3 regions of the Acidovorax sp. GW821-FHT09B03 genome follow, and region 3 is predicted to be linked to each of the others. Evidence: predicted binding sites of a transcription regulator. Region 3 holds the regulator's gene; each other region holds the start of a gene.
The links. Region 3 encodes FNR, which switches genes on or off when oxygen is low (the NO sensors DNR and NnrR bind a similar motif). Its sites were predicted from a motif close to TTGATNNNNATCAA; they were not measured.
Positions count from the first base shown of each region.

Region 1: a site for FNR is predicted at 1,901-1,914, ahead of AC07PA_RS03010 (universal stress protein). Genes of this name have one in related genera too.
Region 2: a site for FNR is predicted at 1,176-1,189, ahead of AC07PA_RS26410 (MBL fold metallo-hydrolase RNA specificity domain-containing protein). Genes of this name have one in related genera too.

Region 1 is NZ_JBWKPP010000001.1:651,094-655,706, forward strand. It holds gene AC07PA_RS03000 (zinc-dependent alcohol dehydrogenase family protein) at 1-374, opposite strand, end outside; gene AC07PA_RS03005 (LysR family transcriptional regulator) at 485-1,366, shown strand; gene AC07PA_RS03010 (universal stress protein) at 1,424-1,846, opposite strand; gene AC07PA_RS03015 (metallophosphoesterase) at 1,964-2,809, opposite strand; gene AC07PA_RS03020 (LysR family transcriptional regulator) at 2,822-3,826, opposite strand; gene AC07PA_RS03025 (hypothetical protein) at 3,955-4,380, shown strand; gene AC07PA_RS03030 (hypothetical protein) at 4,596-4,613, shown strand, end outside.
Region 2 is NZ_JBWKPP010000019.1:46,909-51,521, reverse strand. It holds gene AC07PA_RS26420 (MgtC/SapB family protein) at 1-721, shown strand, start outside; gene AC07PA_RS26415 (YgaP family membrane protein) at 876-1,079, opposite strand; gene AC07PA_RS26410 (MBL fold metallo-hydrolase RNA specificity domain-containing protein) at 1,286-2,638, shown strand; gene AC07PA_RS26405 (HD-GYP domain-containing protein) at 2,735-4,030, opposite strand; gene AC07PA_RS26400 (TetR/AcrR family transcriptional regulator) at 4,231-4,613, opposite strand, start outside.
Region 3 is NZ_JBWKPP010000018.1:45,045-49,657, forward strand. It holds gene AC07PA_RS25640 (MBL fold metallo-hydrolase) at 1-670, shown strand, start outside; gene AC07PA_RS25645 (histidine phosphatase family protein) at 642-1,250, shown strand; gene fnr (fumarate/nitrate reduction transcriptional regulator Fnr) at 1,255-1,974, opposite strand; gene hemN (oxygen-independent coproporphyrinogen III oxidase) at 2,147-3,529, shown strand; gene AC07PA_RS25660 (sulfite exporter TauE/SafE family protein) at 3,532-4,269, shown strand; gene AC07PA_RS25665 (cyclic di-GMP phosphodiesterase) at 4,554-4,613, shown strand, end outside.

The DNA.
Region 1 (4,613 bases), on a different contig from region 3:
ACGAGGCTGGCGGCGGGCACGGCCACGTAGTCGGCGAGCGATCCGGGCAGCGTCAGCCCGCGCATGGCGGCCACATGGCGCGGCGTGATGGCTCCCCCCTGCCAGTGGGGCATGAAGTGCGGAATCACCCGGTCGCCCAGGGCCAGGCCGCTGACGCCGTCTCCGAGTGCCGCCACCTCACCGGCCCCGTCGGCCACCGGCACCATCGGAAAAGCGGGCACCGGAAAGCCGCCGGTGGCGACGGCCACGTCCAGGTAGTTCAGTGCGGCGGCGCGCAGGCGCACCAGCACCTCGCCCGGACCGGCCACCGGGTCCGGCAGGTCGGTGGCGCGCAAGGCGGTGAGCGAGGGGGCGGTCAGTTCGATGGCTTTCATGGCGGTTGCTTTCAGGGATGCGGTGGTGATGAAGTGGCCGCCAGTGTGATTTCAAATTGGCAGCGGATAAACTGCGAATTCATTGATTGATTTGAAATCAGGGGTGTTTAATGGACGTGTTCGACAGCATGCAGGTCTATGTGCTGGCGGTCGAGAAAGGCAGCCTCAGCGCTGCCGCGGTGGCCTGCGGCATCTCGGCCACGATGGCGGGCAACCACCTGCGCACGCTGGAAAAGCGGCTGGGCATGCGGCTGCTGCAGCGCACGACCCGGCGCCAGCACCTGACGCCGTTTGGCCAGGACTACTATGTGCGCTGCAAGGAAATCCTGCGGCTCGTGGCCGAGACCGATGCCCAGGCGCAGAACCAGCAGCTCGCCCCGGCGGGCAGGTTGCGGGTGACGGCCCCAGTCACGTTCGGTACCGACGCCCTGATGCCGGCGCTGCCGGACTACCTGGATCGCTATCCCGAAGTCAGCATCGACGTATCGCTCTCCGACCGCGTGGTGGACCTGGTGGAGGAAGGCTTCGAGGCCGCGATCCGCGTTGGCGAGCTGCCCGATTCGGCGCTGATCGCCCAGCCGCTGGCCCCGTACCGGTTGATGGTCTGCGCCTCCCCGGCCTATCTGGAACGGCGCGGTACACCGCGGCAGCCGCAGGACCTGAGCCAGCACGAGTGCCTGTCTTTCGCGCCCACCGCCCTTGCGCACTGGCGCCTGGCGGACGGGGAGGGCAGCAGCAGCCGGGTGCCGGTTTCAGGGCGCCTGCAGGTCAACCAGGGCCAGGCGCTGCGGGTGGCGGCCGTGCACGGCCTGGGCATCGTGCTGCAGCCAGCCATCCTGCTGCAGGCGGACGTGCAAGCCGGGCGCCTGGTCCAGCTGTTCCCCGACCATGAACTGCCCAGCCGGCCGATGAACGTGGTCTACCTGCCGGACCGCTACCGCTCGGCCAGGCTGCGCAGCTTCGTGGACTTCCTGGTGGAGCGGTTTCGCTGACGGCAGGCACACGCGAAAACGCCCGGCATGCCGGGCGTTCTAAGGTTGTGCAGGGGCTCAGCGCACCAGCAGCACCGGCACCTTGCAGTGCGCCAGCACCTGGGTCGTGACGGAACCCACGACCAGGGTGGCGAGGGCACCGTGGCCGTGCGAGCCCATCACCAGCAGGTCGTAGCGACCGGAGTCCGCCACCTTGGCGATGGTCTCACCGACATGGCCGACCTTGACGATGGTCTTGGCCTGCACGCCCTGGCGGGAGATGAACTTGACGACCGGGGCCAGGACCTTGTCGGCCTCCTCGGCGTGGTAGGTGTCCACGGCTTCCTTGCCCAGGGCCGAACGGGCACGGGCGGGCAGGGGGGCCTGCACGGTGAGCACCGTGTAGTCGTGTTTCGGGCCCAGCAATTCCTCGTGCGCAGCGAGGTAGGCGAGCATTTTTTTCGTGTAGGCGCTGCCGTCGACAGCGAGCAGGATGTTCATTCGAGTTCTCCTAGTTGGTATGACAGACCGTACCTTGCGCTGTCGGTTGTTGTCTTGACCTGTGTCAGGCTTATTCGATCCTGCGCTTGGCAAGGGAGCGGCTCCCTCGCCAGGCCATCATACGGTCACGCAGTAGCGGGGCCGGAAGGTTTCCTGTTCCCCATTGCGGGCATAGCCCAGCGGGTTGGCCACCACGCGGCATTCCCAGGGGCTGCCATCGGCGCGCACGCCCTGGGCGATGTAGTCGCTGGGTGCATGCAGGTGGCCGTGGATCCAGACCTGGGCATCCTGCAGCAGCTCGTCGAGCACATTGCAAAAGCCCGCCGTGCCGGGCACCACGCCGTAGCGCGGGTCGGCACTGCGCAGGCTGGGCGCGAAATGGGTGATGGCCACCGTGGTGCCGTCGAAGGGCGTGGCCAGCGCCCCGCGCAGCCACTCGGTGCAAGTGAGCGCCAGCTCCCGCATGGGTTCGGCCAGGAAGGGCTCGCCATCCTTGGTGCCACCGGTCTTGCGCAGGTAGTGGTTGGCTGCGCGGAAGGCCTTCTCGCGCAGCTTCAGGCGCCGCGCCAGGTCGGTCACCTGGGCATCGTCGGCCAGCGCGTCGTAGTCGGCCCACAGCGTGGTGGCCACGAAGCGCACGTCATCGAGCACCAGGGTCTCGCGCTCCAGCATGCGGATGCCCAGGCGCTCGCAGGTGGTGCGCAGGCGTTCGTGGGCGACATCGAAGTCGAGCGCGTCGTACTCGTGGTTGCCGGGCACGAAGAGCACCGGCGTCGGCCAGCCCGCGAACTGCGGCAGCGGGGAAAACCGCGCCAGGCCGAAGTCCTCGTCCTGCATGCGGCCGCCCTCCTGGTAGGAGCCGATGTCACCCGCCAGCACCAGCAGGTCGGCGCCCGGCGCGGGCTCGGGCGTGAAATCGGGGTTGGCTTCGAGGTGCAGGTCGGACAGGATCTGGATTTGCATGGACCCCGCAGTCTAAGGCGTGATGCCGAACGACGTGCCCGCCGAATGGCCGGGCTCTCCCTGCGGAAACGCGCGCCGGGCCGAACGCGCCAGCGCCGACAGCAGCCAGCCCATGGCCGCCTCCTGCGTGCTGTTGCGGCGCCACAGCGCGTCCACGTGCACCGGCGGCACGTCGAAGGGCAGGCTGCGCTGCACCAGGGCGTCAGCGATCCCGGTCACCGGCACGAAGTGGCGCGGCAGCACGGTGAGCATGTCCGAACCCGAAACCACGCGGCCGGCGGTGAAGAACTGGTTCACCGTGAGCACCACGCGCCGGCGGCGCCCGAGCGAGGCCAGCGCTTCGTCGATGAAGCCGAAGGGCCGGCCCGAGAAGCTCACCAGCATGTGGCGTGCCTCGCAGTAGGCATCGAGCGTCAGCGGCGCATCGGCCAGCGGGTGGCCCTGGCGCATCACGCACATGTACTCGCTGTCGTACAGGCGCCGGCTCTCGAACGAGACCATGCCACCCGATTGCGCACGCGCCGTGAGGTCGGCCAGCACGGCCGGGAAGTAGCCCACGGCCATGTCGGCGGCCTCTTCCTCGAGCAGGCGGCGCGGGTCGCGCGTGGTCAGGGGCACCACGCGCACTGCGACACCGGGTGCCTCGCTTTCGAGGATTTCCACCAGGCCGGGCACCAGCGTCGCACCCGTGGCATCGGCCATGGCCAGCACGAAGGTGGATTCGGCCGTGGCCGGATCGAAGCGACTGGGCGACAGCGATTCCTGCAGCTGCGTGAGCGCGTCGCGGATGGGCGGCCACAGGGCCAGGGCCCGGGGCGTCGGCTCCACGCCCTGGCCGCTGCGCACCACCAGGTCGTCGCCCAGCACCTCGCGCAGGCGGCGCATGGCATTGCTCACGGCCGGCTGGGTCAGCGAGAGCTTGTGCGCGGCCTTGGTCAGGCTGCGCTCGGCCATCACTTCGTCAAAAACCCGGAGCAGGTTCAGGTCGAGCGAGCGGAAGTTGAGGCGGCTGGGCATGGCGTCAAATCATCACGAGTGTGAATATCAATGATTCAACATATAAATTTGAAAGACTAAAGGGTAAACCCTAGTATTGCGCCATCGCCCGGGCAATGTCGCCAAAAGCGCTGAATAGGGGAACCGAAATGACCAATTTTGTACACGTGGACTATCCAACCGAACATCCAGGCGTGGTTCGCGCCGAAAACGCCGCCGCTGCCCTCAAGGGCATTGCCGCAGGTTTCGACAGCGCCCGGGGCGCTGCTTCCCTGATGCTGGCCGCCGTGGTCTCCGGCCTGCTGGTGCTGGCCAACCAGGTGGTCGATAGCTGGACCGAAGGCCACCTGCTGTCGGCCTGGGTCGTGCTGTGGCTGGTGGCATTCGCCGCCCTGGCCCTGCTGTCCGCACCGGCCCGCCGTGCCGGCCTGGCCCTGCGTGCCGGTGTCACCCGCTGGGCCGAAAGCCAGCGCCATGCCGCCGAAGACCGCCGCACCTGGCAGGTCGCCCTGCGCGATCCGCGCATCATGGCCGAGCTGAACCACGGCCTGACCGACATCCGCAAGTTCTACTGAGCCGCCGCTCCTGCCCCCGGGCAGGGCCGACCTCGACATTCAAGCCGTGGCATTCCACGGCTTTTTTGTGGCCGGCCACCCCAGGGAAGACCGGCCACATCACTGCAGTGAATGGCGGTAATTCAAGATATAAACTTGATAACACATGGGGTAAACCCTAAGATTCAGTCACTCGCCCGGCAATGTCGCCACAAGCGCTGATAAGGGGAAACCAAATGACCAGTTTTGCACAC
Region 2 (4,613 bases), on a different contig from region 3:
GCTGATCCTGGCGATGCAGGCTGGCGGCCAGGTCGCGCTGCGCAGGCTGGGGCCGCGCGGCGGGCCGCTGCTGGCAGGCCTCGTGTCGGGCTTTGTCTCCAGCACGGCGTGCATTGCGTCGCTGGGCAGCCGGGCCCGTACCCAGCCACAGCAGTTGTCGGTCCTGGCAGGGAGCGGCGCGGTCTCGGCGTCCGCCACCTGGCTGCAGGCGTTGATGCTGTCGGCGGCGCTCTCGCCCGGTGCCGCGTGGGCGCTGCTGCCCAGCGCGTTTGCCGGGGCGGTGGGGGCGGCTGCCTTCGGCGCAGCGCTTGTCCGCCATGCCGCGGTGACCCCTCCCGAGGCGCTGCCGGACCGCAAGGGCTCGGCCTTGCGCCCCCGCGAGGCCATTCTGGTCGCGCTGGTACTTGCCGGGGTGACCTTGCTGGTGGGAAACGCCCAGCGCCATCTGGGCGACACGGCCGGCAGCATCGGCGTGGCGCTGGCGGCGCTGCTCGATCCCCACGCCTCCATCGCCGCGCTGGCCGCGCTGCATGCCGCCGGCCGTGTGTCAGCCGATCACTGGATCGCAGGCGTGCTGGTGGCCATCGCTGCCAACACGTTGACGCGTTGCGTGGTGGCCGCCGTAGCGGGTGGCAAATGGTTCGCCGCACGCATCGCGGGGGCCCTGGCGTGCAGCCTGGCCCTCGCATCGCTCACGGCGTGGTGGACCGTGTTGGGGTGATTCAATGTTCAACCTGCCAGTCCCTCGATGGCGCCTGGTCAATCGAAGGTGATCCACGCCACGAACATCCGTACCACCAGCCATAGTGCGGCCGCCGCGCACACCAGGCCCAGTGCGCCAATGATCCATAGACGGGGAGTCATGGTGTGGCCCATTATGGCTTTTGGCGCTTGAAGGTGCTGAAGTCGATCAGGGAGTAGATCGGGCAGGTTCCCATGACGCCTGTGACAAGCAGCACGAAACCGATGTAACCCCAGGGGCCAATGGCTCCCATGGCCGCCAGGCTGATCAGCAGCACACCCGCAGCCAGCCTCGTGGCCCGGTCCCAAACCCCGACATTGCTTTGAAGAAATGGCATGGCAACTCCTTGATGGACATGGCCCATGGTGCGCGTCCTGGCCCCGTTCCCATTGAGGCAGATCAATCACGGGAGCAATCCAGGGCCCGTCTTCCATTGACCCAGGTCAATGGTGTCGAGGGCCAACGGGCCTAAGGTGTGGGCACGGCAGGGCTTGGGCGTGCGTCGTCCAAAGCCGCGGACCACCACGCAGAGCGGAGACAAGCATGCGCATCGACTTTCTGGGCGGAACCGGAACCGTCACCGGTTCGAAATACCTGCTGACCCACCATGGGCGCCGGCTGTTGGTCGACTGCGGCCTTTTCCAGGGGCTCAAGCAACTGAGGCTTCACAACTGGGATCCGTTGCCGGTGGACGCTGCCAGCATCGATGCCGTTTTGCTCACCCATGCGCACCTGGACCACAGTGGCTATGTGCCGCGGTTGGTGAAATCAGGATTTCGCGGAAAGGTGTATTGCACAGCGGCCACGCGCGAGCTTTGCCGATTGCTGCTGCCCGATTCGGGTTGGCTGCAGGAAGAGGACGCAGAGTATGCCAATCGCCATGGTCACTCCAGACACAAGCCTTCGCTGCCGCTGTATACCCAGGAGGACGCCCGTGCTGCACTCGAGGCGTTTGAGGAGATCCCCTTCGGTAACGAATGCTCGCCCTGGAACGGCTGGTCTTGGCGGCTGCAGCGTGCGGGTCACATCCTCGGGGCCGCCAGCGCGCGCATCGCCTGGGAAGGAGGGAGTCTGCTGTTTTCGGGCGATGTGGGGCGAAGCGATGACCTCCTCATGCGGCCGCCGCAAACCGTCGAAAAGGCAGACTACTTGGTGGTCGAGTCCACCTACGGCAACCGCCAGCATCCCGACGAGGATGGGCTCGTCGAGCTCGCCTGCGTCATCAACCGCACGGCAGCCCGGGGCGGCATCGTTGTCGCACCCGCATTTGCCGTGGGTCGGGCGCAGACCTTGATCCATGCCATCCAGTTGCTCAAGGCAGCGCGGCGCATTCCGGACCTTCCGGTCTACCTCAACAGCCCGATGGCAGCGGACGTCACCGGCCTGTACAAGAACCATTCGGACGAACATCGGTTGGGGGCAATCGAGTGCGAGGCGATGAGCGTGCAGACGACCATCGTCAACACGGTAGAGGAGTCACGCCGGCTCAACAGCCTGAGCTATCCCTCCATCATCGTTTCCGCCAGCGGCATGGCCACCGGCGGCAGGGTGCTGCACCACCTGAAAGCCTATGCACCAGACCGAAAGAACTCGATCCTTTTTGCGGGTTTCCAGGCCGCGGGGACCCGGGGCCAGGCCCTGGTAGACGGCGCAGACGCCATCAAGATCCATGGTGCGTACGTGAAGGTACGGGCGGGGGTGGCCAACCTGCAACAGTTTTCTGCGCACGCGGACCGCCGCCAACTGCTCGACTGGCTTGGTGTGCAGCATTCACCGCGCCGCGTCTTTGTGACCCACGGAGAGCCTGTGGCTGCTGATGCGATGCGCTTGGCCATCGAGGAGACCTACGGCTGGAATTGCACCGTACCCGAGTACCGGCAGTCGTTCGAGCTTTGACTGGTCAAGATCGGATGCAGCCCCACGGGCATGCCAATATTTCAGATCCTCTGGGTGCTGGATGGGCGGCGCGGCGGGCCACGGTCTTCGTCCGTTTCAGCGAGCGGGCAAGGGGAGGCCCGACCAGAGCTCATGGAGGTCCGGAAACTTCCATTGGTCCGGGTCCTCGCGGGCCACGATCTTCTCTGTGCATTGCGGGTCGGCCAGATCGATGACCGCTGGCGGAATGCGCATGTCCGACTTGGTCGAAAAGAAGACCTTCACCTTGGGCGAAGTCAGCGACTGCTGGCCCTGCTCGGTTACCACGCCGATGCGCCCGGAGGTCAGCCGCACCAGCGAGCCCACAGGGTAGATGCCGATGCTCTTGACGAACGCCTGGAAGAGGCGTGGGTCAAAATGCCCCTTGGTCCACTCGGCCATGCGGCGCAGCGACTCCGCCGGGTCCCAGCCGCGCTTGTAGGGGCGGTCGGAAGTGATGGCGTCGTACACATCGCAGATGGCCGTCATGCGCGCGATCAGGGTGATCTGCTCGCCCTTGAGTTTATCGGGGTAGCCCGAGCCATCCACCTTCTCGTGGTGGTGGCGGCAGGCATCAAGCACCGCATCTTCCACGCTGCCGCCTTCCTGCAGCATGAGGTAGCCCCGCACGGGGTGGCTCTGCACCACGGCAAACTCCTCATCCGTGAGCTTGCCCGGCTTGTTGAGCACGGTCAGCGGTATGGCCGCCTTGCCCAGGTCGTGCAGCAGCCCGGCCATGCCGGCCACGCGCCTGTGCTCCTCGTTGAGGTTGATCTGCCTGGCCAGTGCCACCATCAACGCGCAAACCGCCACCGAGTGCATGTAGGTGTAGTCGTCCGCTGTCTTCAGGCGGGCCAGGCTGATCAGGGCGCCCGGGTTGCGGGTGACCGAATCCGAAATTTCTTCGACCAGGCTGCGGGCGCTCTCCGCGTTGACCGCCTTGCCCATGCGCGCCTCGCTGAACATGGAGACCATGGCCTGCTTGGCCTCGCCGCAGATCGAGGCGGCTGCCTGCAGTTCGCTGTGCATGCTGGCGGCAACCCGGCCACGCGCGCGCCGTGGAGCAGGGGGAGGCGAGGGCGGAGAGGGGGGATCCACCTGCAGGGGCGGCAGCTTGTCAAGCATGCCGAAGTCGGTCTCCACCTGGAAGTCGGCCTCCTCGCGCGATACGGAGCGCACACCGGCCGCCACGTCCAGGCCCTTGGTGGTATCGATCCAGACCTCTTTGATGGACGCGGCCTTGATGCGCGCAAGGTCCTTGGGCTCTTTCAAGACGAACTTCGCCCGCCAGAATGGGTGGTCCATCCAGGAGCCGCAGAAATCATGCACATACATGCCCAAGGTAAGGTGCTGGATGCTGATGCGCTTGAGCATGGGTGTGTCCTGTGGCGGCCAAGTGCCTGGGAGCGGCAACCGGGGCCGAGGCTGTCGCCAGTCCATTCTTGTCCATCGGCGGGCTGGCAACAAGCGGGCGATTGCCACTGTGGCAAAACTCCCATGCAGCGACCCCAGGCAGCCGGTGCGCTGGCCCTGCCGCGCTCCATGCGGCGTGCCCGATATGGTGCAATGGGGACTCAGCCTGCCGCTTCGACCAGCGCGCGCCCTGCAGCCCGCAGCACCTTGCCCGCACTATCGCCCAGCAGCAGCGAGCCGCTGCTGAACGCGCCATCGACCAGCAGGGAGAGCTGCGAGGCCGTGACCTCGGGCTTCTTCAGCCCCATGCGCTTGCACAGGGCGGCCAGGCGCCGCTTTTGCTCCAGCCGGTGCGCGGCCGATATGGCGCGCGCCGGGTGGGCCGGGTCGGCAAACTCCGCCGCCACGTTGAGCTGCGGGCAGCCGCGGTAGCCGGGGCGGGCCACACGCTCGCCCACCCAGGCGAGCAGGGCGTCGAGCTCGGCCGCCGCATCCGGGGCATGCGTATTGGCGGCCTCGTCCCATTGCTGCCAGAACTCCCTGT
Region 3 (4,613 bases):
GGTGGTGGCAGGCGGGCGCAAAATCCTGATCGACACGGGCCTGGGCGAGTTTGGCGGGCCTACCACCGGCAAGCTGCTGGAGAGCCTGGCCGCTGCAGGCCTGAAGGCCGATGACATCGACACCGTGCTCATCAGCCACTACCACGGCGACCACATCAACGGCATTCGCAACAAGGCGGGCGCGCTGACCTTCCCCAAGGCCAAGGTGCTGGTGCCGGCTGCCGAGCATGCCTTCTGGATGGACGATGCCCGCATGGCGGCCGCTCCTGCAGGCATGAAAGGCGCCTTCGAGAACGTGCGCCGCACTTTTGCAACCATGCCGGCCGACACGCTGGTGCAGTTCGGCGCGGGCACCGAAGTGGCGCCAGGCATCCAGTCCGTGGCGGCCTATGGGCACACGCCGGGCCACACCCTGTTCGAGCTCAAGTCCGCCGGCCAGAACTTCTTTTACGTGGCCGACCTGACCAATGTGCCGGCCCTGTTCGCACGCAACCCCGACTGGGCCGTGACCTTCGACATGGATGCCGAGGCCGCGCGCAAGGTGCGGCGCGAGGTGTTCCAGCGCATTACTGCCAGCAGGGCCATGCTGGGGGGCTTCCACTTCCCGTTCCCGGCATTCGGGCGCATGGCTGCATCGGGCAATGGCTATGCCTTCCAGCCCGCAGCCTGAGGCGGTCGTTGGCCGGCGCGCCCTGCTGGGCGCAGGGCTGGCGTGGACCACGCTGCATGCCTGGGCCGCCCAGGACTCCGACGCCGATGCCCTGCTGCGCAAGGGCGGGGTGGTGGCTGCGTTCCGCCATGCGCTGGCACCGGGCACCTTCGATCCACCGGGGTTTCGCCTGGGCGATTGCGGCACGCAGCGCAACCTCAGCGAAGAAGGGCGCGAGCAGGCACGGCGCACCGGGGTGTGGTTCAGGGAGCGCCAGTTGCAGCCGTCCAAGGTGCTTTCGAGCCCCTGGTGCCGCTGCATCGACAGTGCTACTCTGGCATTTGCCGCGCCCCAGGTGTGGCCCGCGCTGGGTTCGCCGCGCGGCGCGCCGGAGACTACCGGTGCCAGCCATCTGCGCGAGCTGCGCCAGGCGCTGGTGGCCGCGTCGGCACGGCGCGGTGGCTTCGAGGCCTGGTTCACCCACATGTTCGTGCTGTCCGATCTGGCCAGCACCAACACCAGCTCGGGCGAGGCGCTGATCCTGCGGGCCGACCGCAGCGGCAAGACCGAGGTGCTGGCCCGCCTGCAGGTCCAGGGCTGATGTTTTAGCTACACGTCTGCGAGTTCACGATGCGCTTGAGCGCGTCCGTATCCAGGATGCGCACATGGCGCTGCTTGACCTCGACGATGCCGTCCTCGGCGAACTTCGAGAAGGTGCGGCTCACGGTTTCGAGCTTGAGGCCCAGGTAGCTGCCGATCTCCTCGCGCGTCATGCGCAGCACCAGCTCGGACTGCGAGAAACCGCGTGCATGCAGGCGTTGCACCAGGTTCAGCAGGAAGGCCGCCAGGCGCTCCTCGGCGCGCATGCTGCCCAGCAGCAGCATGACGCCGTGCTCGCGCACGATCTCGCGGCTCATGATCTTGTGCACGTGGTGCTGCAGGGCCGTGACCTCGCGCGAGAGTTCCTCGATGCGGTCGAAGGGCATCACGCAGACCTCGGCATCCTCCAGCGCCACGGCGTCGCAGGTGTGGTGGTCGTTGACGATGCCGTCCAGCCCGATGATCTCTCCCGCCATCTGAAAGCCCGTCACCTGGTCGCGCCCATCCTCGGTGGCCACGCAGGTCTTGAAGAAGCCGGTGCGGATGGCGTACAGCGAGGTGAAGGTCTCGCCGTTGCGAAACAGCGTGCCGCCGCGCTTGACCTTGCGCCGCGTGGCCACGATCTCGTCGATGCGTTCCAACTGGGCGTCGTTCAGGCCCACGGGCATGCACAGCTCGCGCAGGTTGCAGTTGGAGCAGGCGACTTTGATGGTGAGCGGGTTCATGGGCGCAGCAGCTGTTGGAGGTTGCGAACGGATCGCATCCGGCGAAAGGAGCGTGGTGGTGGCTGACATGCATCAAATTGTGGGCCCTGTGGGCCTCGCAACACTTGATCCAGGTCAAGGACGGGGGCGTAGGCCTGCGGCAAAGTGCATATCCAACAAGGAAACGCTCCCCATGACCGCTGTGACGCCCGAACTCCTGACCCGTTTCGACGTGCCGGGCCCCCGCTATACCTCCTACCCCACGGCCGACCGTTTCGTCGAGGCTTTTGGCGAAAGCGACTATGTGCTGGCCCTGGCCCAGCGCAAGGCGGGCACGCCGGGCAAGGCGCTGCCGCTGTCGCTGTATGTGCACATTCCGTTCTGCGAGTCGCTGTGCTACTACTGCGCCTGCAACAAGATCATCACCAAACACCACGACCGGGGCGACGTGTACCTGCGCTACCTGGCGCGCGAGGTGGAGCTGCACACGGCCCACTGCGGCACGGGCCAGGTGGTGAGCCAGCTGCACCTGGGCGGGGGCACGCCCACTTTCTTGTCGGACGACAAGCTGCGCGAACTGATGGCGGTGCTCAAGCGCAGCTTCACGTTTGCACCGGGCGGCGAATACTCGATCGAGGTGGACCCGCGCACCGTGACGGCCGAGCGCCTGGCTGTGCTGGCCGAGCTGGGTTTCAACCGCCTGAGCTTTGGCGTGCAGGACTTCGATGCCGACGTGCAGAAGGCCGTGCACCGCGTGCAGCCGTCGGGGCAGGTGTTCGCGCTGGTCGAGGCGGCGCGCCGCCTGGGTTTCGAGTCGGTCAACGTGGACCTGATCTACGGCCTGCCGCGGCAGACGCCCGAGTCCTTCGACCGCACGCTGGAGCAGGTCAAGGCCCTGCGGCCCGACCGCATCGCCCTGTATGCCTACGCGCACCTGCCCGAGCGCTTCAAGCCGCAGCGGCGCATCGTGCCGGCGGAGCTGCCGGCGGCGCCTTCCAAGGTGGCCATGCTCTCGCGCTCGCTGCAGCAGTTCATGGACGCGGGCTATGTGTACGTGGGCATGGACCACTTCGCGCTGCCCAGCGACGCGCTGGCCGTGGCCAAGCGCCAGGGGCGGCTGCACCGCAACTTCCAGGGCTACAGCACGCAGCCCGACTGCGACCTGATCGCCCTGGGCGTGTCAGCCATCGGCCGGGTGGGCGCCACCTACAGCCAGAACGCCAAGACCCTGGACGAGTACTACGACCTGCTGGACCAGGGCCGCCTGCCCGTGGTGCGCGGCCTGGCACTGAACCGCGACGACCTGGTGCGCCGCGCCGTCATCATGGCGCTGATGTGCCAGGGCGAGCTGCTGTTCGAGTCCATCGAGGCGGGCTGGCTGATCGATTTCAGGCGCACCTTCGCGGCCGAGCTGGAGCAACTGGCGGGCCTGCAGGAGCAGGGCCTGGTCAGCGTGACCGACGAGGGCATCTTCGTCTCGGCCATGGGCTGGTTCTTCGTGCGCGGCATCGCCATGGTGTTCGACCGCTATCTTCAAGCGGACCGCAACCGCGCCCGCTTCTCCCGGATCATCTGACCATGCTGGCCACCCTGGGCTGGACCGCGCTGCTCATGGGCCTGGCCGGCGGCCCACACTGCCTGGCCATGTGTGCCGCGCCCTGTGCGGCGCTGGTGGGGCAGGGTGGGGGGCAACCCGTTCGCTGGGCCGGGCCTGGCGGGGGCGGGCTTGCCGCGGCCCCTGTCGCTCCATCCTTCTCCTTGACGCGATCCATCGCTTTCCATGGTGGGCGGGTGGCGGGCTATGCCGTTCTGGGCGCGGCCGCTGCGACCGCGATGGACAGCCTGGCCTGGCTCACCCAGCGCACGGCCGCGCTGCAGCCCGCCTGGACCTTTGCGCACCTGGCCATGATGGCCTGGGGCCTGCTGCTCATGGTGCAGGCACGCCAGCCGGCCTGGGTTGAAGGCCTGGGCCGCTCGGTCTGGCGGCGCGTACAGCCCCTCACGGCGGGGGCGGGTGGCGTGGGCGTGGCCGGGCTGCTGTGGGCGCTGATGCCCTGCGGCCTGCTGTACTCGGCCCTGCTGGTGGCCGCGCTCAGTGGCGGGCCGGTGCAGGGCGGTGCCACCATGGCGCTGTTTGCCCTGGGCAGCGGCCTGTGGCTGGTGGGCGGGCCCTGGCTCTGGTCGCGCCTGCGCAGCCGTATCAACCAGGCCCGGGCCGACTGGGGCACCCGCGTGGCCGGGGGGCTGCTGTGCGCGGCGGCCGGCTGGGCGCTGTGGATGGACCTGGTCTACAAGCCTTCGCTGTGGTGCCGGTGATACACCGGCCACGGGGCGGGTGGGGCCTGCCGGACTGTTGTTTTGCGTGTCCTACGTGCTTGCACGGATGCGAGGGGCTCCACGGGCGGCAGGGCGTGCCGTGCGCTGCATGGCCTGCCCCAGGGTTTTTACCAGGAGGTAAATTGCCGCGCAGCCCCCGCCGGCCTTGGGATGGCGGGTATGTCCTATGACATTGCGGGGCAAGACAAGCGTTCAGAAGTGGAGATAATGGGTGTAACCAATGGTGGCAGAAGTGCCGCCGTGTTTCCTCACGTACGTTTGAAGTGAATTCGTCCATCCTCATCGATATCCGCCAGTTGCGCATCGGCATGTACATCCAGCTC